Linked DNA regions of Acetoanaerobium sticklandii. The protein of the gene in region 1 interacts with the protein of each later gene in a pairwise test. Links are inferred from orthologs where the notes say so. Each region holds a gene or a part of one and is shown on either strand. Other genes may lie near its edges.

Region 1 (17,009 bases):
AGCCAAAAACGAAAAACAGGCACTACGCCAAGGCATAGTGTATGTTTCTGAGGATAGAAAAAAAGAAGGGCTAGTTTTAGGCATGTCAGTTGCAAAGAATGTTACTATTTCATCTCTAGGACGCTTTTCAAAAGGTCAGCTTATAAACAAGAAGCAAGAAAAAGAAAGTGTACTTCACTATAAGGATGCTATGAGAATAAAAACTCCATCCTTAGACCAGAGCGTAAAGCTACTCAGCGGAGGAAACCAGCAGAAAGTATCTATTGCGAAATCTCTATCAACTCAGCCGAAGATACTTATTATGGATGAGCCTACTAGGGGAGTAGATGTAGGAGCAAAAAAAGAAATTTATGAACTCATGAATGAATTTAAAAGAAATGGACTGGGAATCCTTATGATTTCTTCTGAGATACCTGAGCTACTGGGTGTGTGCGATAGAATTATAGTCATGAGCGAAGGTAAAATTGCTGGGGTACTCAGCAGAGACAAAGCTAACTCTAATGAAATTATGAGACTAGCTATAGGAGCAGGAGTGTGATTTATGAAAAAAATAGATATATCTAAGTTTCAGTCCTTGATTGGGCTTATAGTGTTTTCAGTTATAGTGGCATTTATAAATAGCAGATTTATGACAACTTCGAATATACTCAACATTCTAAGACAAACCTCAATTAATGCTGTTATTGCAACAGGTATGACCTTTGTAATACTAACAGGAGGAATAGATTTATCAGTAGGCTCGATTTTAGGATTTTCTGGAGCAGTTGCAGCTATGATGCTAGCAAGTGGAGTAGACTCTCTTATAGCAATACCCACAGCTCTAGTTGTTGGCTTAATAGCAGGAGGTTTAAATGGAGTGCTTATATCTAAAGGAAAGCTACAGCCATTTATAGTAACCCTTGCAACCATGACCATGTTACGTGGAGCTACATTGGTATTTACTGATGGAAAGCCAATAGGCACAGGTTTTGAAGCAAATTCCAAGCTATTTGCTTGGTTTGGAAATGGGTATGTGCTTGGCATACCAGTTCCTATAATAGTAATCATTGTAACTTTTTTAGTAGCTTTATTTGTTTTGACTCAGACGAAAATTGGAAGATACGTATATGCCCTAGGTGGTAATGAAGAAGCAACTAAGCTATCAGGAATAAGTACAGACAAAGTTAAGATATTTGTATATGCAATAAGTGGTATGATGGCAGCTCTTGCAGGAATCATAATAACATCAAGACTATCTTCGGCTCAGCCTACAGCAGGAAGCGGATATGAGCTAGATGCTATTGCAGCAGTAGTACTAGGTGGTACTTCATTAGCTGGAGGAACTGGAACTATTGTTGGAACAATGATAGGAGCACTTATTATAGGGGTCTTAAACAATGCGTTAAACTTAATGGATGTAAGCTCGTATTTCCAAATGCTTGCTAAAGGGTCCGTTATTTTACTCGCAGTGTTGTTAGATAGAAAAAACAAATAGTATATTTTAAGAGGAGGGTAACAATGAAAAAGTTAGTTTTATCATTTGTGTTACTGGCAGCTTTAGTTTTTAACCTTACAGCTTGCCAAAGTCAGCCTGCAGCAACAGAGGAACCAGCTGCAGAAGAAGCAGCAGGAGCAGCAAAAATTGGTTTGGTAGTATCTACTCTTAACAATCCTTTCTTTGTTTCATTAAAAGAAGGAGCAGAGCAAAAAGCTAAGGATATGGGTATGGAGCTTGTAGTGCTTGATTCTCAAAATGACCCAGCGCAAGAACTTGCTAACGTTGAAGATTTATTAACTCAAGGCGTTTCTCTTATCTTAATCAACCCGACAGACTCAGATGCTGTAGGAAATGCTATAATCGCAGCAAACAACAAAAATATTCCTGTAGTAACACTTGACCGTGGAGCTAATCAAGGCGAAGTTGTATCACATATCGCTTCTGATAACGTAGCAGGTGGAGTTATGGCTGGAGAGCACATAGTTTCACTTCTTGGTGGAAAAGGTAAAGTAGTAGAATTAGAAGGAATCGCAGGAACTTCTGCAGCTAGAGACCGTGGACAAGGCTTTAACGATGCTATAGCGGGAACTGAAATCGAAGTAGTTGCTAAGCAAGTTGCTGATTTTGACAGAACTCAAGGTCTATCAGTTATGGAAAACATCCTTCAAGCTCAACCAGAAATAGATGCAGTTTTTGCTCACAATGATGAAATGGCATTAGGAGCTCAAAAAGCAATCGAAGCATCTGGAAGAGAGATAATCATTGTTGGATTTGATGCTACAGACGATGCTGTTGAAGCTGTCAAAGAAGGTAAAATGAGTGCTACAGTAGCTCAGCAGCCTTCATTAATCGGAGAGCTAGGCGTTGAAACTGCTAAGAAAATATTAGATGGTGAAAGCGTAGAAGACTTTGTTCCAGTTGATTTACAACTAGTAACAGAATAATTTATACTTTCTAATGCATTGTTAAGACACCTTAAATACAAAAAATGACAGGAAGCTATCCTGTCATTTTTTTGCGATTTATAAAATACTGTCTAAATCTTTTTCTATAAATATTCCTTTGAACTTATCTTGGCTATCTATATTCTTTTCTATCAGCCTAGCTACTATATCCATTGCTTTTTTAACGCTTAGTTCCAATGAGGTTTCTTTTAAAAGTTCTCCTATCATTACAGCAGAAAATATATCGCCAGTTCCAGGGAATCTCACTGGAATATAGTCATAAGAGAGATAAAAGTAAGATTTTGATTTGTCATCATAGCCACAAACAAAGTGATTGTTTGAATCTTTTTCAATAATACTTGTTATTACTACAGACTTTGAACCTTGAGATACAAGCTTATCGATTAAAGCATTAATCTCAGATTTTGTTAAGCTGGATTTATCTGTAAATAAACCTGCTATAAAAGCTGCTTCTGTGTAGTTTGGAATCAAAATATCAGCGTAGCTAGAGAGCTCTTTCATATGAACAACAGTTTCGTTAGTTATTCCATTGTAGAGCTTTCCATCATCACCCATAATAGGATCAACGACAACAAGAAGATTAGGGTTGTTTTGTGACTTAATATAGTTAGTTATTATATCTACTTGCTTACTAGATAGAATAAATCCAGTAGAGATACAGTCAAATTGAAATCCTAATTCATTCCAAACTGTAATGGTATTTTCCATATAAGAAGTAGTATCTAGAATTTCAAACTTCCCATAATCAAGAGTATTGGACACCAGTGCAGTAGGAAGATTATAAAGACTATAACCCATCTTAGACAATATAGGGAGCATAGCTGAAAGTGCTACCTTACCATAGCCGGGCAAGTCATTAATAAGTAGAATATTTTTGCTTTTCATCTTTTTCTCCTTGAGCTTACATGAAATTTTCTTATACTAATGACTCTATAGAAGGCTTTTCAAAATAAAGTGCTTCTCCATCATTTATATTTACGCAAGGAATTCCAACCAGGCCTTTAGCTTTTATCTCAGAAAATTCTTCCCTTGTATCTCTGAGCTTTAGAAAGGTTTTTAGATAGAACATATTTTCAGTGATATCAAGGTATATAAAATCTATATTATTTTCCTTTAAATAATCCTGCATAGGCTGACAATCTGGGCAATGCTTACTTCCAAATACAATAATTTTCTTCATGATTTCCTCCTGAATTTAGTATTTTTTCTATTATCACATAAAAATTTCTCTTTAACAAGCAAGGGTAAATTTTATAAAAAGAGAATAATTTACTGAAAATGTATAGATTACAAAAAAGAAAATATTATAAAAAAGTATTGAGTTTTATAGAATTATGGATTAAAATTAAGTATAGATAAATTTTATAACAATTATAGATTTTACTTATTGAAGTTAAGACAATTTTTCATAAATAAAATAGAAATTGCTTACGTTAATGACCTGAAGTCAGCATCACGTATTAATAAATGTTTTTCAATAATAAGCTCATAATTTTAATTATATATTTATAAAGGGAGAAGGAGGGATTAGATGCCTGAACAATTTAAAGCAGGATGCCAGCGTCCAGCGGTTAAGAAAAATGTACCTAAAGAAGAAAGCCCAGAAAATACAGTACTTATTCAAAAGGAGGAGAAACAATCTATGATTAAAGTAGGAAAACCAGCACCAGATTTTAGTGCACCAGCATATTATAAAGGTCAGTTTGCAAATGTAGATTTATCTGAATATAAAGGAAAGTGGTTAGTGCTATGCTTTTATCCAGGAGACTTTACATTTGTCTGAGCTACAGAAGTTTCAGCAGTTGCTGAAAAGTATGATGAGCTTCAAGGTTTAGGAGTAGAAGTTCTTTCTATCAGTGTTGATAGTGTTTTTGTACACAAAGTATGGAATGACCAAGAACTATCTAAAATGGTTAATAAAGACATTCCTTTCCCAATGCTATCTGACCAAGATGGAACCATAGGAAAACTTTATGGAATCTATGATGAAGATGCTGGAGTAGAAACAAGAGGAAGATTTTTAATTGATCCAGATGGCATAGTGCAAGCTTTTGAGGTTGTAACTCCGCCAGTTGGAAGAAACGTATCGGAACTGATAAGACAAGTAAAAGCATTCCAACATGTTAGAAATAGTGGTGGAACAGAAGTTACTCCATCAGGATGGAAACCAGGAAAGAAAACTCTTAAGCCAGGGCCAGACCTAGTAGGAAATGTTTGGAAAGAGTGGAAGGTTCAGGAAGCTTTCGAAGATTAAACATAGAATATAAATGTTAAAAATAAGATTATTGACTTGTAAAAATCTCATTTCTATCAACATGGAAATGAGATTTTTTGTTGTTAATAAAGTAAGATTGCCAATAACTTTTATGAATCTTCAATCATTTTAATATCTAGCTTTATAATCAATTTATCCTTTGTTTTAATTTTGTAATTTATTACCAAATAATCTAAACTATACTTAAAGATATATGAATCTAAAGGGGGATAAATATGAGAAAAATCTTTAATAAAAAGTCAATAATAACTGTTTTTTTAACGATGGCTGTGCTTACTACATCTGTATATGCATTAGATAAAAATGAAGCCTTTAAGGATTTGTTTGATAATAAAAGCCAGTATTTGGATGAAAGCAGTACACATCCTCAGCACAGTGCTCAGCTAAATGGTATAAAAGTCACCTTAGTTTCAATGGCTGGAGATGAAAAAAATGCCTATTTTGTAATTGATTTTGAAAATACAAATGGGAGAGAGTTTAAAGGAAACAATATAGCCTTTGAACAATTTCAAATAAAAATAAATAGACCTAAATTCGTTTGGTTTAATCAAAATATTGGAGTAGAAAATAGTGGAAGCGGTATGTCGTGGAGAGTTGTTAACAGTGAGGATGAGGATTTTGGGAAAAAACCTCGTTTATTTGTAGTAATGTCAGAAAATGACAAAATTGCTGGTGAAACTGGAGAAATAGTAATCGAAAATATAATAGAAGAACTAAATCCAGTATCTTTAGATAATCTATCTAAAAGCAAGCTAGATTTATATAAGCTATATACTGAGAGCACTGCAAATTACAAGCAGACTATAGTCGACAACTCAGAGGAAATAAAATGGGCTAATGAAAATAAAGAGGATATGTACCAGACAGAATATGCGAATAACATACCTAGCCATAAGCTTCAGCCACGAGGTCTAGATAGGCAGATGTTTGAGGATTTGGATGGAGTATTTATAGATAATATTGATTTTGTAGATGGAAAGCTCCATATCGTGACAAGGTTTATTAATCAAAGACAATCCTTCGGACCGACCTTATCACCAAAAGTACAGAGTAAAGACTCGAGTCAGACTGATATAAATCCTATCTACAATATTTTTGAAAGTGCTTCGAATCAAGATAGCTCTTATGGTTATTATGTATATGATATTTCTACGCCAGAAGAGCTAAAACAGTATGATTTATCGGGCTGGTATTCTAAAGAGCTAAACAAAACTCAAGGAGTATGGAAGATACCATTTAATGCAAATTATAAAGTTACAAACAAGAAAATTAAGCTTGATGAAAAAATTAAAATAGATGATGAAGAATCTATAGTTGAATCTGTTTTTATTTCTCCTATATCTATTGAGCTTAATCTGAACGGTAAAAATCCTAATAATGGATATGTAAATTTAAAGGTTTTTGACAAGTCAGGAAGCGAGATTTTTTTAAGTGGCGGATCAAATATGTCTAGCAAAACAAAAGCTACCTATGTGTGGACGTTTATGGAGCCAGTGGATATAAACGCTATAAATAAAATCGTAATAGAGGGTAATGAAATAATGCTAAAAAATTAATTCTCTCAGTTAGATTTTAGATTTTTAAATTTTTGAATCTAAAATTCTACTTCAAAAAAATTAAAGGGTAGCTATATAGCTGCCCTTTAATAATTATGCTTAATCAATATCATTTAAATTTCAAAGCTTTCTGTCACAATTAACAATCTTTTATTTCATTAATAGGTTTATTTTTTCTTATGAGAATAAATTTTCATAGCATCTCTCATAAAAAGTGCAAGACCATCTCCAAATTTATCGATATTTTTTGTGAACCTCTCATCAGCCACATACATTTCGCCTAGTCCTTCGAAAGCCTCTAGTGAGTATGAACCCATATCATTGAGAAAATAAAACCACTTCTCTATTGCAGCTTGAGCTTCGTTTGACTCTGGAGGAAGCTGTCTTAGAGATGCTAGATTTCTATATATAGCGTTCATTTTCTCGCTTAGCTCTGCTTCGTTACCTTTAATTTTGGCTTTTGAGCCATCTACTGCTTTATCGCCCCATTTTTCCCTAGCTTCCTTTTCGTACAAATCGCCTTGAGAAAAATCAAAGCCCTCGAATTTTTCTTTATCTGTCATTGCTATCTCTCCTTTTTGATATCTAATAGTTTTATCAATTGTTTCTACTAGCTTACTTATATGAGCTTGTTTATCAAGCAACATTTTTTTGTGAGCAAGCAAGGCTTTTTCCTTATTAAAACTAGGATCTGAAATAATATTTTTTATTTCTTTAAGGGAAAAACCTAATTCTTTAAAAAACAATATCTGCTGGAGGCAGTCGATATCTTTATCAGAATATATTCTGTAGCCGGCTTCAGTTTTTTCAGGACATAAAAGTCCTATACTGTCATAATGATGAAGTGTGCGCACACTTATACCTACAAGCTCAGACAATTCTTTTATTTTAAGCACTATATCGCCTCCTTGATTTCACTATAAAGGATAACGTAAGGTGAGAGTCAAGTATATTTATTATAAAATTAAAAGGATATTGTGATGCCGCCTTCATTCGTGTAAAGACTGCTAAGCCCAGCCATAGGGACTATAAATACTTTTTTGAAAGGGTAGCGTGATTCTATTTCTTTCTTTAGATATTCTGCTTTTTCACTGGCATAACAATGTGATATTCCCAGAATTTTATCTTCAAAATTGTCGCCCATTTCTCCGATTAATTCTACAAGTCTACGAAGAGATTTTTTCTCACTTCTCACATTTTCGATGAGCTCAACTTCGCCTTCAGGACTAGAGCATAGTATAGGACGGATATTTAGGACATTTGCAATCATACCTTTTAGCTTAGATACCCTGCCGTTTTTTATCATAGTATCAAGACTTCCTAGCTGGAATATATATTTCATGTTTTCGATATAATGTTCAGTTTTTTCTACTATATCTGATTCTGTAAGCTTCATATCGATAAGCTCTTTTAGCTTAACGGCTATCATAGTTTCTTTCACTGACGAGCCTTTTGAGTTAAAAATATGTACAAAGCTGTTTTCAGTTTCTTCTTGGAATAATTCTTTTGCTTTCATTGCAGAATTGTAAGTCCCACTTAGAGCGGCTGTCATAGTTACTACAAATACAGATTTAGCTTCACCAAAGGCATCAATAAAATCCTGAGGGGAAGGGCAAGCAGATTGAGCTGCTTTATCGTGAGCTTTTATAGCTCTCATCATTTCATCAAGGTTTAGGGTTTCGTCGTCCCTAAAATTTTTTTCTCCTACTCTTATGGTAAGCGGAACTAAAGTGACATCGAGCTCTTTTTTTAGCTCAGCGGTTAAATCACAACTACTATCTGCAACTATTTTCATTTTTACCTCACTTAATATTATTATGGTTACCTAGACTAGGACTATTTTCTTAGTCTATAATAGAAATTTTACATAATATAGTATCGACTGGTCAAGCTATTTATTTAGATAGATATGCGAAATTCTTTGAATTCATCATTAGACCATGTATAATATAATATAGTGATTTGAAAAAAGAAAGAGGTGTGAATTATGCAAAGAGAAATGAGAAGAAGTGATAGACAGCTAGCTATAGAGGAAGCGAAAGAAATTTTGACAAAAGCTGAATATGGAAGCCTTGCTACCATAGGGGAAGATGGATATCCATATGTAGTACCAGTAAGCTATGCTTTTGAGGACTCGAGCATCTATATTCATGGGGCTACCGAGGGACATAAATTAGATAATATAAATTTTTCTTCAAAAGTTTCATTTTGCGTAGTTGGAGATACGAATGTACTGCCTTCAAAATTTTCAACCGAATATGAGAGCGTAATAGTATTTGGAAGAGCTAGCATAATTGAGCAAGAGGAAAAGCTACATGCTCTTGAGTGCCTGATAAAAAAATATTCACCTGATTTTATGGATTCAGGGATGAAATATATAGCCAATGATAAGCATAAGACAACTGTAGTAAAAATAGATATAGAAAAAATTACTGGAAAAGCTAGAAGGTAGATGAAAATGAGCAATAAGGAAGAGAGATATAAAATTGGTTTTTTTGATTCTGGGATAGGTGGACTTACGGTGCTTCACAAAGCTCTTGAAATGATGCCTCTTGAAGACTATATATATTATGCAGATACTGAAAATCAACCCTATGGAATTAAAACTAAAGCTGAGGTAAGAGAGCTTGTTTTTAAAGCTATGGATTTTATAGTAAGCAAGAATGTCAAGGCTATAGTAGTTGCTTGCAATACGGCTACTAGCGTAGCAATAGAGGATTTAAGAAAAAAGTATGATATTCCTATAATAGGTATGGAGCCTGCAGTAAAACCAGCAGTCAGGTATACTGATATAGAAAACAAAAAGGTGCTTGTTACAGCTACTAAGCTCACTTTAAAGGAAGAAAAGCTGCATAATCTCATAAGTGCTTTAGATAGCGAAAGTATAGTGGATTTACTGGAGCTTCAAGAATTGGTTCAGTTTGCGGAAAGACTTGATTTTGATGAGACAAGAATAACTAAATATCTTGAGAATCAGTTTAAGGAGATTGATTTAAAGGATTACCAGACATTGGTTTTAGGGTGCACTCACTTTATATTTTTTAAGGATATGATACAAAAGCTTGTGACCAAAGAAATAAGTATAATAGATGGCAACGAAGGGACAATAAGGCATCTTCAAAATATTCTTAGAACTAAAAAAAGTCTCAATCAAGGCAGTGGCAAGGTTGAATTTTATAATTCAGGAGTTATTGCTAAAGAAGGCAAGGATTTAGAAAGATACCAAATATTATTTAGAAGATTAGAGGAAATTGAAAAACTAAGCCTAGGGTATTAGCCTATGCTTAGTTTTTTGTATTATCTATAATTATTTAAAAAAACTTTTTTTAGGTTAATTTGGTGTCTGTCGCCACTATAGCCACAAGAGTGATAAAATGACCTTGAATCTACTTTTGTTTCACCTGATATCAATCTAACACCTGCGGCACTTGTGTCCATAGCCCAAAGCTCTACAGCATTAATTAATTGCTTTGCTACACCAGTATGCTGATATTTAGATGAAACAGCTAAAGCGACTATATTTTTCATAGGAGGCTCAAGTAGTGAATCATAATCATTTGCATGAACATAACCCACAATATCTTCATCTATAGTAGCAACAAATAGTTTGTGCTTAGGGTCTGAAAGAATTTTTCCTAAAGCCATTTTTGTTTGTGAAAGAGGAGTCTCTAATCCCATTTCAGTTCTATTTAAAAGAGTTATATGTTCGAAATCTGAGAAGATGCCTTCTCGAATAGATAAGTTCATGATAGTTTCTCCTTTTACTTTATTTCACATATAATATAATTATAAATCTAATAAGTATAAAAGTTAATGGGTACAAACTATCATAATAAACATATGTAATCATAATGAAATATTTGTGTTAAAATATAAAAAGCTTAAGTCTATTATTTCAAAATAAATTTTTTATGACACACTTTATAATAAAACCGTTTTAATTCGAATAAACATTTGAGAGGGGATATAACGTTGAAGGACTATAACAAAATGGCACTAGAGCTACATGAAAAGAGCAAAGGGAAGATAAGTATAGCAAGCAAGGTGAAGCTTGAATCTAGGGATGATTTGAGTACGGCTTATACACCTGGAGTTGCTGAGCCATGTAGAAAAATAAATCAAAACAAATCAGATGTTTACAAATATACTTCAAAGGGAAATCTTGTAGCAGTTGTTACGGATGGAACAGCAGTGCTTGGTCTTGGAGATATCGGTCCTGAGGCAGGGCTACCTGTTATGGAAGGCAAGGCAATACTTTTCAAAGCCTTTGCAGATGTAGATGCTTTTCCTATTTGCCTTAGCTCTACAGACACTGAGGAGATAATTAAAGCAGTAAAAATGATAGCTCCAACATTTGGAGGAATAAATCTAGAGGATATTTCTGCACCTAGATGTATAGAAATAGAGGAAAGACTGAGAAAAGAACTAGATATACCAGTATTTCATGATGATCAGCATGGAACGGCTATAGTAGTGTGCGCAGGGCTAATCAATGCGCTAAAGCTAGTAAATAAATCCATGAGTGAGCTTAAAATAGCAATAAATGGAGCAGGAGCGGCAGGAAGTGCTATAGTAAAGATGCTACTTAGTTTAGGAGCTACAAATATAATTATTTGTGATACAAAAGGAATATTACATAAAAATGTGGATACAAGAGGAAACTTCTTAAAAGATGAGCTATGCAAGATAACTAACCCTCATCAGATTACAGGGACTTTAGAAGATGCAATGAAGGATGCGGATGTATTTATAGGAGTATCTGCGGCAGATATGGTAAATGAACCTATGGTTAAATCTATGGCAAAGGATTCGATTATATTTGCAATGGCAAACCCAGTTCCAGAAATTATGCCTAATATTGCGATATCAGCAGGAGCTAAAGTAGTAGGAACTGGCCGCTCAGATTTTGCCAACCAAATTAATAATGTACTTGCATTTCCAGGGATTTTTAGAGGTGCTCTAGATGTGAGAGCAAGTGATATTAATGAAGAGATGAAAATAGCAGCAGCCTATGCCATAGCTGATATAATACCTGAAGATAAGCTAAGTCCTGAATATGTAATTCCGGACGCTCTTGATAAAGAGGTAGCAAAACAGGTAGCAAAAGCTGTAGCAGAGGCTGCAATAAAGACTGGTGTAGCTAGAATCTAGCTAAGTATAAGTGATGATTTTATAAGAGATTTTTTAACTGAATATGCAACAGAAGAACCCAAAGCAATTTTGATTATATCGGCAAGTATGAATGGGGTAACTCCTCCTAATAAACCTTGGATTAAAGAAAGCTTAGCAACTAGCATAAGCTGAATTACCCCAAAGGTATAGATAACGAGAAGTCCTGCTACCATACTAAAAAGTATAGTCAGATACTCAGCCTTTGGGTTTTGTTGTTTTGATGCAAAGATTTCAATTAGCCATCCTATGACAAAGGCACTCGCCATAAAACCAAATATGTATCCACCTGTAGGTCCAAGTAGTACAGAAAAACCAGCTTTGCCACCTGCAAATACAGGAAGGCCAACAGCACCTAAAAGCGTATAAACAGCTTGCGAATAAAATCCAAGTCTTTTCCCTAGAACAGCACTAGACATAGTAACTGCAAGAAGCTGTAGAGTTATAGGGACTGGAGTAAAAGGAAGCGGAATAGATACAATAGATAGTATGCAAGTGATTGCTGCAAATAACGATACCAACACTAATTCTCTGACATTTTTCATAGTAGTCTCCTTTAAACAATAAAATTTTAATAAATATAATAGCATCTAAATAATTCTGCTTTAATTATAAGAGATTAACAATACATAGTCAACCTATAAAATTAATAGGTTTACAATTAAATTAAGAAGAAGTACTTTACATAAAGTATTTTGATTTTACTAGAGTACTTACTAAAAAACTCTCAAAATAGATAAGTAATTTAGATTACAATATCAATTTTGAGAGTATATTTTAAAATATCATTCATTCTATTTTTCTTCTATCCTTGAAATATCTTTCAGTGTATAGAAAGGTCCTTGTTTCTTAATTTCTACAACTAGGCTACCTTGTCTTGATAAATTCTCAAGCTCAGTTCCAGTTCCCTCGGGCACATAAAATCTATTTAATCCGATGCTCAGTCTTGCCTTCTTAGCATATTCATCTATATAGAAAAGCTTTGCTTTAATATAATTTGAACCACTAGGTCTATCAGGGACAAGGGATATGGCCTTAAGAGGATTAGAATCTTCTTCATATATTAGATATCCAGCATCGTCGTGTATTTTATAATAGATATTTCCAGATTCATTTACCTTTTCATACATAGATTTGTCAACTAAATCCATATCGAGATTTTCAATTTCATATTGCAAATTTACATAATCTCCTCTAAACAAATCAACTGGGTCGTAAGGAACAGTTTCAAGATATAAGGATTTTCCATAATTTTCAGCAACTAGATGAATAGAGCCAAATCCTATTAATATCAAAAATAAAAGTCCAAGAGCAAGGAGTTTCTTTTTATCTAATTTTTTAATAGTCATCTTTAGATACCCCCTCTCTGCGCTGCTTTTCAAACCAGAAGCCAAAAGCTCCTAAGATTAAGCCAGCAACTATAAAAACGAGGGACTTAGATGCAAATTTTAAAGTAAGGTCAAAATAATATCTAAGAATAACACTGCATATTAGTAGGATGGAGTAAATTTTGCCTTTTTTGAGCCAATATAACAAAAGTAAACTGTAGAAAAATGCAAAGCCTAGAGCTATCATTTCATCGTTTGGCTTTAAAAGATAATAGGTCGAATCTATAGTTAAAAATATTCCAGAAACTAAAATTACAAGTACTCCGATTGAATTAATTACAGCTACAGCATATGGTTTGATGTCTTTAAGATATACCATGATTAAGCCTAATATAAAGAAGCTTGCTAATATTAAATGTTCATCTACTTCTAAGACTATGTTTAGCGTCATCAAGAAGCCAAGCGCTGATATAACAAAAGCTAAGCTAGATAGAAAATTTTCGCCGTGAGCATAATTTAGTTTGTGGTATAAAGCGAAATATATACCAAAGAGTAAAATCAAAGCAAAAATAGGCATATCATAGGTTACTAAAAATGAAAATATAAGCATTTGAGATGCAACTAGTATAACCAAATCTTTGTAGACTATAGCTATAGGAAGTATAGCAAGTCCCCAAATTAGAAGCTCAGCCGTACTTTGAAAAGTTAAGTTGAATATCTGCTGAATTAAAAATATTCCTCCTCCAAATATAAGAATGCTCAAATATAGTAAGCTTCTGGAGGTTTTAGGATAGCTCTCTTCAGTTGCAAGTGAAGCAAAGCTAGATAAAGCTAGAAAAATTAGTACTAAAATAAATTTAAACCATGCAGTTAAATCTTCCCAGTTACTAGCGATAAACGTTAAAATACCTAGTCCAATCAGCACTGAGGCTATACTTAAGATAACTCTAGTAAAGCTATAGGGTGAATGAGCTTCATACATAGCTAGAGAGCTTTGAACCTGAGATTCAGTTAGTATTTGCTTATTATTCAAATATTTAAGCTCAGATGATAAAAAATTGTAGTGGGATTTTGATAGCTTGCGTTTTTCAGTGTCCATAGTTTCACCTTCTTCCTCATTAAAATGATACCTCGTTTAGGAGAATTTGAAACCTATTAAACTGAAATTTGATTTAAATCTTAGAAAGAACTACTCCAGTTCTATCAACATTTAGTAATTCTACTCTAAATAAAGGATCAATAGCTTTTAACTTTTCCTCTATTACAAGCTTTCTGTCTTGGCAATCATCTAAAAATACTCCCATTAGTGTAGAGCCTGAACCACTCATGAATTCTCCGATTGCACCGTTTTCTTTGAAAAGCTCAAATACATAAGTAGCATCTTTTAAAAGAGGCAAGCGATAAGGCTGATGAATCCTGTCACCAAAAGCCGTTCTAAGCAGATGATAATCCTTTAAGTTAAAGGCATTAATCATCATAGAAGCTCTAGACACATTCTGGATGCAATCTGCTCTTGTGTAGTCTTTAGGTAGAACTTCTCTGCTTTGCTTGGTTTCAGTTTTGTAAGGAGGAATAACAGCCATAAATTTCACTCTATCTTCTATAGGAACATGAGTAGTGTAGGGCTTTCCTTCATCCATTACAGAAATAGTCATACCACCTAGAAAGCAAGGAACTACATTATCTGGATGTCCCTCTATTACCCAGGCTTTGTAAGCCAGTAAATCCTTGTCAAAGTCTTTTCCCATAAGAGCATAGGCAAGAGTTAGTCCAGCTACTATAGCAGCGGAACTGCTACCTAGTCCTCTTACCATTGGTATATTACATTTTCTAGCTATAACCTTTACATTTGGGATAGGAAAATCATGCTCCTTAAATACATCTATCATACTTGTATAAATGAAGTTTTCTTTTTCAGGAACTTCCTCTTCCTCGCATTCCCAAATGAAATGAAGTGGTTTATCTGATTCATAAACCTCTACTTCGTTGTACAAATCCAGAGCTATCCCTATGCAGTCAAAGCCTGGCCCCATATTTGCACTTGTTGCAGGTACTTTTACTTTAAACATTATTTATTCCCCCTTAAAATATAATCCTCGATTACCTTGTAATCAGATTTTAAGGTGGCGTATTCATAAGGGTTGTCTAGTATGATGTCACTGTCCTTTAGACCATTTCCAGTTAATACGCAGACTACTTTTGAGCCTTGGTTTACACGGCCCTCATCTTTAGCTTTAATAAGACCAGCTAGAGATATACATGAAGCTGGCTCAGCAAATATTCCTTCTGATGTAGAAAGTAAAAACTGCGCTTTTAAAATATCCTCATCCTTAATTCTATCTATATTTCCGTTGGACTCTTTTATAGCGGCAAGAGCTCTATCACCACTTGCTGGATTACCTATTCTTATAGCTGTAGCAACAGTTTCTGGATTTGAAACTGGATGACCAAGCACTAGTGGAGCACTGTTATATGCTTGAAAGCCCATAAGCTGAGGCAGATTCGAAATTTTTCCAGCTTTATGATATTCATTAAAGCCCTTCCAGTAAGCAGTGATATTACCTGCATTTCCAACTGGAATAAATAAATAATCTGGAGCTACTTTTAAATCATCGCATAGTTCAAAGGCAGCAGTTTTTTGACCTTCTATACGATGAGGATTAAGTGAATTTACCATAGTTATAGGATGATTGCTTGAAATTTCCTTAACCATATCTAGCGCCACATCAAAATTTCCATCTATTGCAAGTATAGTAGCGCCGTAGGCTACAGCCTGAGCCAGCTTGCCTTTAGCTATTTTTCCATCTGGGATAATGACATAGGATCTAAGGCCTGCTCTAGCAGCATAGGCTGCAGCTGATGCAGATGTATTTCCAGTTGAAGCACAAATTACAGCCTTGCTATTATCTTCTACAGCTTTTGTAACTGCACTTGTCATACCACGGTCTTTAAAGGAGCCCGTAGGATTAAGTCCTTCGAATTTAAAATAAAGCTCTATATCTATACCTAGAAGGGTTTCTAGATTATTTGCTCGAATCAGTGGCGTCCTGCCTTCATTTAATGTCACAGGAACCGTTTCTTTATTAAAATTAAAAAATTCTCTGTAGTTATCAATTAAGCCCTTATACATTGTGATATCCCCCTTGATTATATTCCGTAGTTATAAATTTAGTTTTTTACTGGCAAAACGTATTTACTTGAAACACAATAGTAAGCTAGAAAAATACTAATGGAAATATTATAACATAAACAGGAGATGTGTCTAGACAAAAAAATAAACAAGCCATAAGATTTGTTTAAAGTAGGTCTCTTAGGGCTTGTTCATTTAGTATGAGTATTTTCTTGTTTCCTATGAAATCTATATAGCCTAACTCTTTAAACAGCTTAAGCTTTCTAGTCATAGTTTCTCTTGATATTCCAGCATAGCTTCCCATTTCTTCTCGGTTTATGGAAAGTCCAAGCATGATACCTTTGCTATCTTTTGCTCCAAAATCTTTAATCAAATTTAATAAAAGTCCAGCTACCTTTGCATCAGCACTACTAACAGAAAGTCTTTCAACCAGTCGTTCAGCAGCCTTAATTCGCTCATAGGATTTTTCTAGTATCTTCAGAGTAATAGTAGGATTTTTTAGGATTATCTGATCAAAGGTATCCTTTGATAGACAGCTAATAGTCATGTCCTCAAGAGCCTCTGCACTAAATTCAAACTCGTCTTCCTTTAAAAGGTTAAAGGCCCCTATAAAATCACCAGGAGAGTATATATATAGAATCTGTTCATGCCCATCAGATAGATATTTGTAAATTTTCATTCTTCCAGAGCAGACAATATATAGCTTATCAGCTTTTTCACCTATAGAAAAAACTGTTTCTCCGGCTTTATAATCTTTGAAAACTACTCCTTCAGATATTTTTTCTATTTCGAGTCTATTTAGACTGGACAATAAAGGAGTTTTCTTGATACATGCCTTGCCTTTGCATACCTCGCATGGCGTATTGCCAATAGAACAATGGCCTATCACAATCACCTACTTTAATAATATTTAGTTTAAAGTTCAAACTTTATATTGTAGTATACTAAATAATATTTTTGCGGGCAAGGACTTCTTCTTTTTCTTCAAGTAACATACTATTTAAAAGATTCTCATAGTATTTAGCTTTGTCTTCGTTCATCTCTTCTACGTCAGCCATTGTATAAGTCATTCCAAGCTTTTCGTATTTTTCGAGTCCCATTTTATGATA
Region 2 (14,186 bases), 540 kb from region 1 along the record:
TCCAAGAGGTAGAAAAAAAACATCCAAATGTATCAAAAAAAGCTGTTTGGCACCTTATTGGCACTTTACAGACTAACAAAGTAAAATATATAATAAAGACAATAGACTTAATTCATTCATTAGATAGAATGCCTCTTGCAAAAGAAATTGATAAAAGAGCTAAAGAAAATGATTTAGTCATGGATTGTCTCATTCAAGTGAATATATCACTTGAGGATTCAAAGCATGGGTTACTTGCAGAAGATGTTATGGCTTTTGTAAAAGAGGTTTCTTTGAACTATAATAATATAAGAATTGTAGGACTTATGGGAATGGCTCCTTTTGAAGCTGAACCTGAGCAAACTAGACCTTATTTTAAAAAGTTAAAAAGCCTATTTGATGAATTGTCAAGTTTAGCACTTGAAAATGTTGAGATGAAGTATCTTTCGATGGGCATGACCAATGACTATAAAATAGCAATAGAAGAAGGCTCTAATATGATAAGAGTAGGAACAGGCATTTTTGGTGAAAGAAATTATGTATAGGAGGATTAGTTATGGCAGAAAAATTATCAGGAAAGATTAAAGACTTCCTTTTTGGAGGATTACGAGAAGATGATTTTGAGGATGATGAATATTTTGAAGAGGAAAACCTTTCTGTAGCACCAATTATTTCAAAGGCTTCATCAAATAAGGTTGTAAATATCAATCCTAATCAGCAGCAGATGAAGGTCATAGTTTATGAACCAACATCATATGATGATGCACCTACTATAGTTAATAGCTTAAAAACTAGAAATGCTGTAGTTGTAAATCTTGAAAATATCCATGATCCAGAAGTTTCAAAAACTATTTTCCATTTCTTAAATGGAGCTATTTATGCTATGGATGGAGATATTAGAAAGATATCAAAAGCTATATTTGTTCTTGCTCCTTCGAATATCGATATCGATGGAAACATTAAAAAAGAGCTTGAAAGTAAAGGTCTATTTAGATGGTAGACAAAAGGAGATTTTAGATGTGGGCAATTAGGACAGCTGTTAATTATTTTTTTGAAATCGTACAACTATTGGTGCTAATAAGAGTAATATTGTCATGGGTTCCAAATGTAAATATGTATTCTAAGCCAGTGAAATTTATTTATAATATCACTGAGCCTATAATGGAGCCAGTTAGAGAATTTACTGCAAGATACATAAATCTTGGACCAATAGATATTTCACCTATAATTGTCTTGTTCCTTCTAAGTTTTGTTAGAAATGTAGTTTTAAGATTATTGTTTATTTTATAAGTGAGAGTTAAATGGATAAAGAAAAGCTAACTTCTTTTATAAAAAATGTTGAACTAAAAAAAACTATAATTAAAAATCTTTCTAAGGCTGAAGGGGTCATTGACAATTATGACATTAGAAATACTGACTTTATGAACCCTTTTGAAAAAAAGAACTTCATATCGATTCTTAAGGGACTAGATTCTATAGGGTTTAGAGAGTGTAGTCCTTCAGCTATGCCCGAAAGGAGTATAATTCAGATATTTCCAGAATATATAGCAGAGGAATCTTTAGAAAAACCCTATGATATTATAAAAATAAGCGGAAATTTTAAATTTAATAAGCTCAGCCATAGAGACTATTTAGGGGCATTATTAGCTCTAGGGATAAAAAGGGAAAAGCTAGGAGATATTCACGTTCATGAAGCCTGCGCTTATATAATAGCAGACAAAAATGTAAGCCACTATATAATGTTTAACCTAACTTCTATAAATAAGGCTTCAATAACAGCCAAAATAATAGATGAAGACGATTTTGAAGAATCTATACCAAATTATCAAGAAAAAATTATCACCACTTCTTCGAGAAGAGCTGATGCTGTAGTTTCTGAAATTTTCAATCTTTCTAGGGCCAAAATTCAAGAATATATATTAAAAGAAAGATTGTATGTGGATTTTGAGCTATTTACTACAAATTCAAGAGAAATTAAGGACGGCTCTTTGATATCACTTAAAGGATATGGAAGAGCTATTTTTGATGAAGTTATATCTGAAACTAAAAAAGGCAGAATGAGGGCTAGGGTAAAAAAAGTACTTTAGGAGGATATATATGATTACACCACTTGATATAGAAAACAAAGAATTTAAAAAAGGCTTAAGAGGATATAACGAAAATGAAGTTGATAGTTATTTAGATGAAATCAAAAAAGAATATGAGAATCTTTATAGAGAAAATATAGAACTTAAAGATAAGTTAAATGCACTGACGGAGCAGATTAAAAGATATAAAACCATAGAGGAGACTTTAAAGGAAACTCTCATTGTAGCTCAGCAGACTGCTGAGGAAGTAAATGCAAGTGCTCAGAGAAAATCATCGCTTATAATTGATGAGGCTTATCATCAAGCGAAGAAAATTGTAGAACAGGCAAACAACGATGTTATTCAAATTAAAAAGGATTACGAAAACATCAGAAAAGAATTTGTAGTATTTAAAGGAAAATTTAAATCCTTGCTAGAAGATGGAATTTCAAGTATTGAAGAGACATTCAAAGATATAGAATAAATTCTTGCGTTTTTTAGCAATATAGTATAAAATAATCACTAAATATGAATACAAAAAGGCTATGATTAGGAGAGTAACTGATATAAATATTTCAGAGAGTAGAGGAAGAGGTGGGAACTCTACATAGGATTATCAGTGAAAATCACCTAGGAGCTAAAAAATCGAAAATAAGAATTCTTTATTTAGTAGATTTTTTCATCTTGCACGTGTTAAGTGCATTTGAGAGGTTCTGGTTATATGCCATGAACAACTAGGGTGGTACCGCGGAATTATTCGTCCCTGCATTTTTGCAGGGATTTTTTTGTGCAGATAATATAAGTGTATTTTATAAGCTTATTGTGGAAATAATAAGGGTTTACATTTTGAATATGATTTGAAGGGAGATATATTATGAAGTTTGAGAATTTGAATAATGCTGCAGTAAAAGATAATGAACAAAGTTTAACGGCATTTTGGAATGAAATTGACTTGCTAAAAAAGAGTGTAGAGGCTAGAGAGGATTCTCCGTCTTTTGTATTTTACGAAGGACCTCCAACTGCAAATGGGAAGCCAGGAATCCACCACGTTTTAGCTAGGACACTTAAAGATTCTGTATGTAGATATAAGACTATGAGCGGATATCAGGTTAAGAGAAAAGCAGGATGGGACACTCATGGACTACCTGTTGAGATTGAAGTAGAAAAAAAATTAAGCCTTGGCTCAAAGCAAGAGATTGAGGAATATGGAATTAAAGAATTCAATGAGGCTTGTAGAAAATCTGTATTTGAGTATGAAAGTTTGTGGAGACAGATGACAGAAAGAATGGGTTATCTTATCGATATGGATAATCCATATATCACTCTGGATAACAATTATATAGAATCTGTATGGTGGATTTTAGATAAATTCCATAAAGAAGGCTATATCTATGAAGGGCATAAAATTCTTCCATATTGCTCTCGTTGTGGGACAGGACTTGCTTCACACGAGGTTGCTCAAGGCTACAAAGAAGTTAAAACAAATACTTTGATTGCTAAATTCAAAAGAAAAGATGCAGAAAATGAATATTTCCTTGCATGGACAACTACACCTTGGACTCTAGCATCAAACGTAGCACTTGCAGTATCGCCAACAGAAGTTTATGTAAAAGTAAAGCAAGAAGATGAAATATACTATCTTTCAAAAACACTTGCACCAAAGGTATTAAAAGGTGAATATACTGTTTTAGAGGAAATCCTAGGAAAAGACCTTGAGTATATTGAGTACGAGCAACTTATGCCATTTGTAAAGCCTGACAAAAAAGCTTTCTTTGTTGTGCTTGGCGATTATGTTACAACAGAAGATGGTACAGGTATAGTTCATACAGCTCCTGCATTTGGTGAAGATGACTACAATGTTGGAAGAAAATATGGTCTTCCAGTGGTTCAGCCAGTAGGCGAAGATGGAAAGTATATAGGTACTATCTGGGATGGCAGATTTGTAATGGAAGAAGGCTTGGATGTAGATATTATCAAGTGGCTAGCTGCAGAAAACAAGCTTTACAGTAAAGAAAAAATGGACCACAATTATCCTCACTGCTGGAGATGCCAGACACCACTTCTATATTATGCAAAGCCAAGCTATTATATAGAAATGACAAAACTAAAAGACCAGCTAGTAAGCAATAACAATACAGTTAACTGGTTCCCAGATTATGTAGGAGAAAAGAGATTTGGAAACTGGTTAGAAAATGTAAACGACTGGGCGATATCACGTTCTAGATACTGGGGAACTCCACTTAACATCTGGACTTGCAGTTGTGGACATAAAGAGTCAATAGGCTCAATTAGTGAATTAGTAGAAAAGTCAATAGAGCCAATAGATGAGTCAATTGAACTTCATAGACCATACGTAGATGATATTCATATAAATTGCCCTAAATGTAATGAAAAAATGACTAGAGTTAAAGATGTTATAGATTGCTGGTTTGATTCAGGCTCAATGCCTTTTGCACAGCATCATTATCCTTTTGAGAACAAGGAAAATTTTGATGAGTTATTCCCAGCTGATTTTATTTGTGAAGGAATAGACCAAACTAGAGGATGGTTCTACTCTCTTATTGCTATATCTACATTTGTAATGGGAAAATCACCATACAAAAATGTACTAGTAAATGACCTTATACTAGATAAAGATGGCAAGAAAATGAGTAAATCAAGAGGAAACACTGTAGATCCGTTTGAAATGTTTGATAAGTATGGAGCGGACGTTTTAAGATGGTACCTACTTTATGTGTCTCCTGCATGGACTCCTACTAAGTTTGATGTGGATGCACTTAAAGAAGTTCAAAGCAAGTTCTTTGGGACAATTAAAAATGTATATAACTTCTTCTCATTATATGCAAACACAGACAATATAGACCCTAAGGAGTTTTTCATACCTTACAATGAAAGACCTGAGCTAGATAGATGGATACTTTCAAAATACAATAACCTAAAGAAATATGTGGAAGTTGAGCTTGATAGATATGACATGACAAAAACTGTTAGAGCAATTCAAGATTTTGTCAATGAAGATTTATCAAACTGGTACATCAGAAGAAGCAGAAGACGTTTCTGGGATACTGAGCTTACTTTAGATAAAAAATCTGTTTACAATACAACCTTTGAGGTTTTAGTTGGAATAGCTCAGATGGTTGCACCGTTTTCACCATTTTTATCTGAAGAGCTTTATAGAAAGCTAACTGGAGAATTATCTGTTCATATAAGCCACTACCCAAGATGTAACGATGAGCTTATAGATGAAAAGCTAGAGCATAAGATGGACCTTGTTAAAAACCTTGTTACACTAGGAAGAGCATCTAGAGAAGCCGCTAAAATCAAAGTTCGTCAGCCTATAGGAAAAGCATATATAGATGCATCTTATGAAGCTATAATGAAAGATTTGCTTCCGCTTATAGAAGAAGAGCTAAATGTTAAAGAGGTTATTTTCTCTAAAGATATCAATCAATATATGAATTTCAGCTTAAAGCCTAACTTTACAACATTAGGAAAAGCTCTAGGACCTAAGCTTAAGGAATTTTCAAGTAAGCTTTCAGCACTAGATGCTCCAGAAGCAGTAAATAAGCTTCAAAATGGAGACTCAATTGCTTTTGACTTAGCAGGAGAAAGCTTTACATTTACTAAAGACGATGTGCTTATAAATGTATCTCCTAAAGAAGGCTTTGACGTTGCTACAGAAAACAACTTATTTATAGTTCTTGATACTAATCTAACTCCAGAGCTTATAAATGAAGGCTTTGCTAGAGAATTTATATCAAAAATCCAACAAATGAGAAAAGCTCAAGATTTAGAAATGATGGATAAGATAAAAGTTTACTTTACTTCCACAGAAGAAGTTGCAAAGGCTATAGAGATTCACACTGATTACATCAAGGATGAAACTTTAGCTGTAGAAATAGTAAAAGGTGAAACAGGCAATATGCAAGAAGATGTAATTAATGGACATGATGCTAAAATTGCTGTTGAAAAACAATAATTATAAAGAAATATAGATTTGTTATAGATATAGGTTTACTTTATTGTCCATTTGGTATTAAAAAGGATTCAAACATCAAAGTTTGAATCCTTTTTTAAATAAAAAAGTTTAAGTTTTCTATGGTAATTATGATATTGCTATAATGAAATGTTCATATTAATTTATATTAGACAATAGTATATTTATTAAGCTATACCTATAAATTTGATTTAAGATAATAAAGCTCTTTTGATATAAAAAAGATTGCTACAGATGAAGCTATAAAATCAGATATAACATTGCTTATAAATACTCCTTGGATACCCCAAAAACGTGGGAGTATAAATAAAAGTGGAATAAGTATCATTCCGTATCTAAGCAAAGATAAAATGCTAGCTTTTTTAGGTTTGCTTACAGCTTGAAAATATTGAGAACTTACTGTATGAAGGCCTATAAGTGGAAGCATAAATAAATATAGCTTCATAGAATAATTTGTAAGCTTTAGAAGTTCTTTATCAGATGTAAAAATACCTGACAATAGAGAAGGATAAAACTGAATTATGGCAAATATACTAATTGATATAATAAATGATGAACCTAGAGTTAAAATAAGAGTTTCTCTCACCCTGTCATATCTTTTTGCTCCAAAATTATATCCGTTTATGGGTTGAGCACCCTGTATTATTCCTACTACAACCATATGATAGAAACTGTATATTGCCTGAACTATTGTCATTGCTGCCAAGTATAAATCATTTCCATACTCAACTACTGACCTATTAAAAATAATATTTACAAATGTAGCGAATATCTGCATATAAAAAGAAGGGGCGCCATTTTCTATGATTTCCTTAAAAAAAGATTTTTCTACGGGCATTGCAAATTTTAAGTTGATTGGAAAATTCTTTGATTTTGCAAATAGCCAAAATACAAGGACAGTAACATAAGTTTGTGAGATTACTGTAGCTAGGGCGGCTCCCTTTATACCCATATTAAAAGTAAAGATAAAAAGCGGATCTAAAATTATATTAAGTAAAGCACTTGAAACTACTATTTTCATTGATACAGAAGCTTTGCCGATTGCTCTTAGAGAGTTATTGAGACAAAAACCTGGAAGTCCAAAAATTGAACCTATAACCATTATAAAAATATAGTCTTTTGCATAAGGATAAACATCACTTGAAACCTTTAAAATATTTAGTATAGGATTCATAAAAACAATTATAATCACAGAAAAAATAGCCATGGCAATCATGATATATTTATATGCTTGATGTAGGATTACTTCCGCTTCGTGAGGTTTTTTCTCTCCGAGCTTAATAGAAATAAGGGTAGAAGAACCTATACCTATTAATAATACAAAAGCCATTTGAAGTATCTGAATTGGCATAGTTATACCAACACCTGAAAGTGCAAGGGGGCTTATTTTTTCTACAAATATTCTATCAACTATATTATAAACAGCAGAAATAAGCATGCTGGTTATAGCAGGAAGAGATAGCTGGAAAAGTAAGGCAGGTATTTTTTTTGATTCTAAGTCTTGATTCATGGTATCCTCCAGTATGGATTCTTATTTAATACAAAGTCACTTTACATTATATCAAAATCTATCTATACTATATACAAGAATATAAATCGATTTTTATCGATATGAAGGAGGCTCTTATGAAGTATAAATTAGCATTTGTTTGTGTTCACAATTCGTGTAGAAGCCAAATGGCAGAAGGCTGGGCAAAGGAATTAGGCTCTGATATTTTTGAAGTGTACTCAGCTGGAACACAGGAGTATCATGAAGTAAAGCCACTAGCCGTAGAAGTGATGAAAGAAGCTGGGGTAGATATAGGTAGTCATAAACCCAAACTGCTATCAGACATACCTTATGAATTAGACATATTAATTACTATGGGTTGCAATGTAGTTTGTCCTTTTGTACCGAATAAGTTTATGCAGGATTGGGGACTTGATGACCCTTCAGGAGGACCTATCGATGGCTATAGGACGACTAGAGATATTATAAAGCAAAAAGTAGAGGAACTAATAGAAAAAGTAAAATCCAAGGAAATTCAATTATAATTATCTTTGCTCGATTTTGCTGGGAATTTTAGAGTATTTTATCCAAAGAATTTAATTTTATGATATACTTTGAAGGATTAATATACTTATAATAGAAAGTAAATCATAAATGTAAATTTTAGGAGGCTTGTATGAATAAGTTTGGCATAATAGGAGCAATGGAAGAAGAAATAACTCTAGTGAAAGAGCTCATGAATGATATAAGAGTTTCAGAAGTAGCTGGACTTACATTCTATATGGGGAGAATCAATGACACTGATTTAGTCGTGGTTCGTTCAGGCATTGGAAAAGTAAATGCGGCTATGTGCACTCAAATACTTATAGATAGATTTGAAGTTAAGGCTATTATAAATATAGGAGTAGCTGGAGCTATAGCTGATGATTTAGAAATAGGAGATATAGTATTATCGACGAAGCTTATTGAGCATGACTTTGATGTTACTGCTTTTGGACATAAAAAAGGTGTGATTCCGAGAATGGATTCGAGCATATTTATAGCTGATGATAAGCTAATAGATATGGCATCTGTTGCGGCAAAGGATTTAAAGGATGTATATGTAAAAAAAGGCATAGTAGTTTCGGGAGACGTGTTTGTTTCTTCTTCTGAGCTTAAAGATGCTCTTCAAGCAGAATTTAATGCAGACTGCGCAGAAATGGAAGGAGCAGCAATAGCTCATGTTTGTATGCTTAATAAAATGCCATTTTTAGTAATAAGAGCTATGAGTGATAAAGCAAACGGTGAGGCACCAAGTAATTTCGATGAGTTTGTATTTGAATCAGCAAAGAATTCAAAAAAACTTATACTCAATATGCTAACTAAGTAGAATGGAGGGATTACAATTGGATAAAAAAACTATATTTAGCGGCATGCAGCCATCTGGAAAACTAACTCTTGGAAATTATCTAGGAGCTATGAAAAATTGGGTAGCATTACAAGATGAATATAATTGTTATTACTGCGTTGTAGACCTTCATGCCATAACAGTTCCACAAGTTCCAAAGGATTTGAGAAAAACGACTTTAGATGTGCTAGCTCAGTACATTGCAAGTGGAATTGATCCTGAGAAAAACACTTTATTTATTCAATCTCATGTGCCTGAGCATGCTGAGCTTTCATGGGTGTTAAATACTATGACCTATATGGGCGAGTTAAATAGAATGACTCAGTTCAAAGAAAAATCTCAGAAAAAAGCTGAGAATTTAAACGCAGGTTTATTTACCTACCCTGTACTTATGGCTGCGGATATACTACTATATTCAACTGACCTAGTTCCTGTTGGTGAGGACCAAAAACAGCACTTAGAGCTTGCAAGAGACTTGTCACAGAGATTCAACTCAAGATACAGCGATACCTTTATAGTTCCAGAAGGTTTTATACCTAAAGAGGGAGCTAGAATAATGAGTCTTCAGGAGCCGAGCCAAAAAATGTCAAAATCAGATGAGAATCCTAATGCTACGATTCTCATGTTAGATTCAGCCGATGCTATCACAAACAAAATAAAAAGAGCTGTAACTGATTCTATAGGGATTGTTGCGTATAACGATGAGCAAAAAGGGATAAAGAATCTCATTAACATATATTCAACCTTCACAGGGGAGTCTACGGAAGCTATAGTAAGTAAATACGAGGGTAAAGGCTATGGTGACTTTAAGCGAGAGACAGCAGAAGTAATAGTTGAGGGACTAAGACCTGTAAGAGAAAAATACGAATATCTTATGGAGAATAAAGACTATCTAGAGGAAATTTATGCAAAAGGTGCGGCAAAGGCACATAATAAGGCTAGAAAAACTTTAGATAAGGTTTATAGAAAAGTAGGATTTGTTCAAGCTAAAAGATTTGAATAGGTGAAAGGAAAAAGTAGATGTACTTTACATTAATTAGCATTCTAATAATAATAGACCAAGCTATAAAATGGATTTCTAGAACAAAGCTCACAAAATTTGAATCATATCCTGTAATTGATGGTTTTTTTCATTTTACCTATGTAGAAAACAGAGGAGCAGCTTTTGGAATGCTTCAAAATAAAACATGGTTTTTTGTTTTAATAACATTGGTAGTTGTAGGCTACATGATTTATTTTACTAAAAAAAATAAAAATATAGATAAAAAGCTAACCTTTGTTTTAAGCATAATAACTGCTGGGGCTATAGGAAATCTAATTGACAGAATATGGCTTGGATTTGTAGTTGATATGTTTGATTTTAGAGGTATTTGGCAGTTTGTATTCAATTTTGCTGATATTTGCGTTGTAGTCGGTGGGATATTGCTCATTTTTTTAATTATTAAGGACAAAGAAATTTTGGAGAAAATATGATAGAAGAAAAAAAATATTTTATAGTGGATGAGGAAGAAGAGGACTTAAGACTAGATGTGTTTATCTCATCTGCGCTTAGTGATTTATCTAGAACCTATATCCAGTCGCTCATAAAAGATAAAAAAGTTACGGTGAATGATAAGATAGAAAAATCGAGCTACAAGGTTGCTCAATTAGATAACATTTGCATTTTAATTCCTCCAGCAAAAGAGCTAGTTATCGAAGCAGAGGATATTCCTATAGAAATTTTATATGAAGATGAAGATTTAGCTGTTGTATATAAGGAAAGAGGAATGGTAGTTCATCCTGGAGCTGGAAATGCAAATCATACCCTTGTAAATGCTCTTATGTATCATTTCAAAGGACAGCTTTCGTCTATAAATGGAATAATTCGCCCTGGAATAGTACATAGGATTGACAAGGATACATCTGGACTACTTATGATTGCTAAAAGTGATATAGCTCATAGAGGACTAAGTGAGCAGCTTAAGGAGCACACAGTTCAAAGAACGTATACCTTTATATGTCATGGCAATATAAAGGCAGATGAATTTACAATAGATGCACCAATAGGAAGAAATCCAAGAGACAGAATGAAAATGGCTGTAGTCAGCGATGGCAAGCATGCGGTTACTCATATAACAAAAATAAAGTCTAACGAAAACTATTCGTATGCTATGGCAAATTTAGAAACAGGACGAACTCATCAGATTAGAGTGCATATGGCAAGTAAAGGGCTTCCACTTGTTGGGGACACCCTATATGGTCCTCATAACTCTAAGTTTAAAGCCCAAGGACAGCTTCTTCATGCTAAGACTCTTGGCTTTGTTCATCCAGTAACTGGTGAGTTTATGTTATTTGAAAAAGAAGAGCCAGAAATTTTTAAATCATTTTTGCAAAGATTTTTACTTGATTAAACTGTAGTAAAAAGGTATAATCATTAGAGAATTTAATGGAGGCTTCAAAAAATCCATTAAAGGAGGGATAAGATGCAAGAAAAAGCTCTTATTATGGATGACAAGGCTATGGATAGAGCAATAACTAGAATTGGCCATGAAATTATTGAAAAAAACAAAGGTGTAGATGAGGTAGCTCTAGTAGGAATTAAAACTAGAGGAGTCCCACTTGCCAAGAGAATTGCAAAAAAAATAGAACAAATTGAAGGTAAAAAAGTCACTGTTGGCGAGCTTGATATTTCACTTTATAGAGATGATTTATCTGAAAAAGCTGATCAAGCTGTCGTAAAGGAATCCAATTTGGGATTTGATGTGACAAAAAAAATCATTGTATTAGTAGATGATGTGCTATATACAGGAAGAACTGTAAGAGCAGCACTTGATGCTATTATGGATGTTGGAAGACCTCTTACTATTCAGCTAGCTGTGTTAATCGATAGAGGCCATAGAGAGCTACCGATAAGAGCAGATTATGTAGGAAAGAATGTCCCTACATCAAAGCTAGAGGTTATTAAAGTCAGCATTGAAGATGTTGATGGCAAAAACTATGTTTCAATAAATGAGTAATATAATGTTAACCTTTTAAATCAGTCCAGGGAGGCTGAAAAGGGGAGAAAATATAGTCTTTCTCCTCGCACGTAATCATAAGGAGGAAAAGATAATGTCAGAAAAAGCTATTAATGTTTCAGAAGTTAACACTCAATCAGTAAGTACAGCATTTAATCAATTAAAAAGAATAATACTTGCAGCTCAGCATCTTATTGCTATGTTTGGCGCTACTGTTTTAGTACCAATATTAACAGGAATGAACAGCTCGGTTGCACTTGTATGTGCCGGTATTGGAACCCTTATTTTTCATTTATGTACAAAGGGTAAAGTGCCGGTATTTTTAGGTTCAAGTTTTGCTTTTATACCTGTTATTATATCAGTTGGCGAAATATATGGAGATTTAGCATATGCTCAAGGTGGAATAATGGTTGCAGGGATGATGTATGTACTTATGTCTCTAATCGTAGCAGCTATAGGAGTAGATAAAGTTAAAAGCTTTTTTCCATCTCAAGTTATAGGGCCGATGATAGTAGTTATAGGTTTAAATCTAGTACCAGTAGCATTTTCAATGGCATCAAGTAATTTCATATTAGCTGGAATTACACTTGCAACTGCACTTTTAATTACATTTTTCGGTAAGGGATTTTTTAAGCAACTTGCTATTATTACAGCGGTATTTGTAGGATATTTATTATCTTGGCAGATGGGAGTTTTAGATACAAGTTCTATTACAAGTGCAGGATGGTTCGGTATGCCAGCATTTACAATGCCTAAATTTGATATAGGAGCTATATCGATAATTGCACCAGTTGTATTAGCGGTGTTTATGGAGCATATAGGAGACATTACAACTAATGGAACAGTGGTTGGAAAAAACTTCATGGAAGATCCAGGGCTAAACAGAACTTTAATTGGTGATGGACTGGCTACAATGGTTGCTGGATTTTTAGGAGGACCTGCAAATACTACTTATGGAGAAAACACAGGAGTACTTGCAATAACTAAAAACTACGACCCTTCTATACTTAGAATTACAGCTGTTATAGCAATAGTTTTAGGTACTATAGGAAAAGTAGGAGGCTTCCTTCAAAGTATTCCTACCTCAGTAATGGGTGGAATATCACTTATGTTATTTAGTATGATTTCACTTATTGGTGTTAGAACAATAAGAGATAGTAAGATTAAAATGGATATAAAGAATATTATAATAATGGTTGTTATTTTGATAATAGGTCTAGGTGGGAATGTTGGAATCAATATTGCAATCCCTGTAACTGAGCAAGTTAGTATAGCAGGACTTAGCTTAGCGGCTTTAGTTGGAGTAATTCTTAATAAAATAATATATAGTGTAGCGAAATAGTAAATCATTTAGAGTTATAAACAAAACTAAAAACTATATTAAATAAATTTTAATAGTATAAATAATCAACTATAAAATACCTCCAAATTAGAGAGTCTAATTATTATACTTTCTGCTGGGAGGTATTTTATTAGTTTTTGGAATAAAAATTGTGTGTAAATAGCTCTGTTTATCATTCGAAATAGGATATATATTTATTAGCATCAGTATTTTTAAGATACACAAAATTAAATTCTCTTGTTATATGATTATTTTTTATTTTGAAGGTCATAAGATTAGAATCGCTTTTTGCAACAGCATTATAAACAAATGAAATTCCAGCTTCGTAAATAACAAGCTTTTTTATAACCTCAAAGCTGCTGATACAAGTTGTAGTTTTAAATGAATCAAGAGAATGATTATTGTTTATTAAGATTTGTTCTAGAATTGCTCTAGTGCCAGAACCTTCTTCTCTAATTATAAGATTCTCATCAAATAATGATTCGATAGGTACTTCTTTGCCTGCAAAGGAATGGTTTTTAGCACAGATTCCTATAAAGGCTTCTTCTCTTAGCAGTTTATATTCGTAGTGAGCCTTGTCAAAAAAACCCTCTATTAAAGCCAATGAAATTTTTTTGTGATTTAAAGCATCAAGTAAATTGCTAGTATTATCAACATAAAGAGACAAATCAATATCTTTAGTATTTAATAGCTCTATAATGTTATCTGTTATTACATAATCTCCAATTGTTTTTGTAGCGCCTATGCGTATAGCTTGCTTGATTTTCTTAGAAAGCTGGTTTTTTATAGTAGCTTGGTTATAGTCAGCAGATCTTAAATAAGCTTCAAATAATACTCCCTCAGGAGTTTTGGATAATTTTCTTGAGCTGTATTTAAAAAAATTACATCCGTAATAGTTTTCCAGAAACTTAATATGTTGAGTCACAGCAG

Evidence for each region.
Region 2: the proteins of rbsB (region 1) and ileS interact in binary tests that used the Escherichia coli proteins (3 or more experiments, as listed by UniProt). The link is inferred for Acetoanaerobium sticklandii from one-to-one orthologs.

Annotation. Positions count from the first base shown.
Region 1 is NC_014614.1:2,526,396-2,543,404, reverse strand. Bases 592-3,459 are described here. They hold rbsB (ribose ABC transporter substrate-binding protein RbsB), read left to right. Parts: upstream 592-1,497; coding sequence 1,498-2,421; downstream 2,422-3,459. Other genes in these bases: CLOST_RS12190 (glutaredoxin domain-containing protein), read right to left, coding at 3,359-3,459; CLOST_RS12195 (pyridoxamine kinase), read right to left, coding at 2,500-3,327; rbsC (ribose ABC transporter permease), read left to right, coding at 592-1,474. Outside these bases: CLOST_RS13955 (sugar ABC transporter ATP-binding protein), read left to right, coding at 1-538; more of rbsC, read left to right, coding at 542-591; more of CLOST_RS12190, read right to left, coding at 3,460-3,622; CLOST_RS12175 (hypothetical protein), read left to right, coding at 4,933-6,273; CLOST_RS12170 (MerR family transcriptional regulator), read right to left, coding at 6,441-7,169; CLOST_RS12165 (DegV family protein), read right to left, coding at 7,238-8,068; CLOST_RS12160 (pyridoxamine 5'-phosphate oxidase family protein), read left to right, coding at 8,261-8,725; murI (glutamate racemase), read left to right, coding at 8,732-9,550; CLOST_RS12150 (GNAT family N-acetyltransferase), read right to left, coding at 9,571-10,020; CLOST_RS12145 (NAD(P)-dependent malic enzyme), read left to right, coding at 10,264-11,424; CLOST_RS12140 (biotin transporter BioY), read right to left, coding at 11,421-11,987; CLOST_RS12135 (GDYXXLXY domain-containing protein), read right to left, coding at 12,237-12,791; CLOST_RS12130 (DUF2157 domain-containing protein), read right to left, coding at 12,781-13,869; thrB (homoserine kinase), read right to left, coding at 13,943-14,839; thrC (threonine synthase), read right to left, coding at 14,839-15,900; CLOST_RS12115 (Crp/Fnr family transcriptional regulator), read right to left, coding at 16,067-16,789; pflA (pyruvate formate-lyase-activating protein), read right to left, coding at 16,845-17,009. UniProt on the Escherichia coli protein: Part of the ABC transporter complex RbsABC involved in ribose import. Binds ribose. Also serves as the primary chemoreceptor for chemotaxis.
Region 2 is NC_014614.1:1,992,055-2,006,240, reverse strand. Bases 2,618-6,224 are described here. They hold ileS (isoleucine--tRNA ligase), read left to right. Parts: upstream 2,618-2,919; coding sequence 2,920-6,024; downstream 6,025-6,224. Other genes in these bases: CLOST_RS09475 (MATE family efflux transporter), read right to left, coding at 6,221-6,224. In the rest of the region: CLOST_RS09505 (YggS family pyridoxal phosphate-dependent enzyme), read left to right, coding at 1-524; CLOST_RS09500 (cell division protein SepF), read left to right, coding at 536-979; CLOST_RS09495 (YggT family protein), read left to right, coding at 997-1,269; CLOST_RS09490 (YlmH family RNA-binding protein), read left to right, coding at 1,281-2,066; CLOST_RS09485 (DivIVA domain-containing protein), read left to right, coding at 2,077-2,529; more of CLOST_RS09475, read right to left, coding at 6,225-7,552; CLOST_RS09470 (arsenate reductase ArsC), read left to right, coding at 7,669-8,076; CLOST_RS09465 (5'-methylthioadenosine/adenosylhomocysteine nucleosidase), read left to right, coding at 8,208-8,900; trpS (tryptophan--tRNA ligase), read left to right, coding at 8,902-9,921; lspA (signal peptidase II), read left to right, coding at 9,939-10,391; CLOST_RS09450 (RluA family pseudouridine synthase), read left to right, coding at 10,388-11,308; bifunctional pyr operon transcriptional regulator/uracil phosphoribosyltransferase PyrR, read left to right, coding at 11,381-11,914; CLOST_RS09440 (uracil-xanthine permease family protein), read left to right, coding at 12,009-13,256; CLOST_RS09435 (LysR family transcriptional regulator), read right to left, coding at 13,429-14,186. UniProt on the Escherichia coli protein: Catalyzes the attachment of isoleucine to tRNA(Ile). As IleRS can inadvertently accommodate and process structurally similar amino acids such as valine, to avoid such errors it has two additional distinct tRNA(Ile)-dependent editing activities.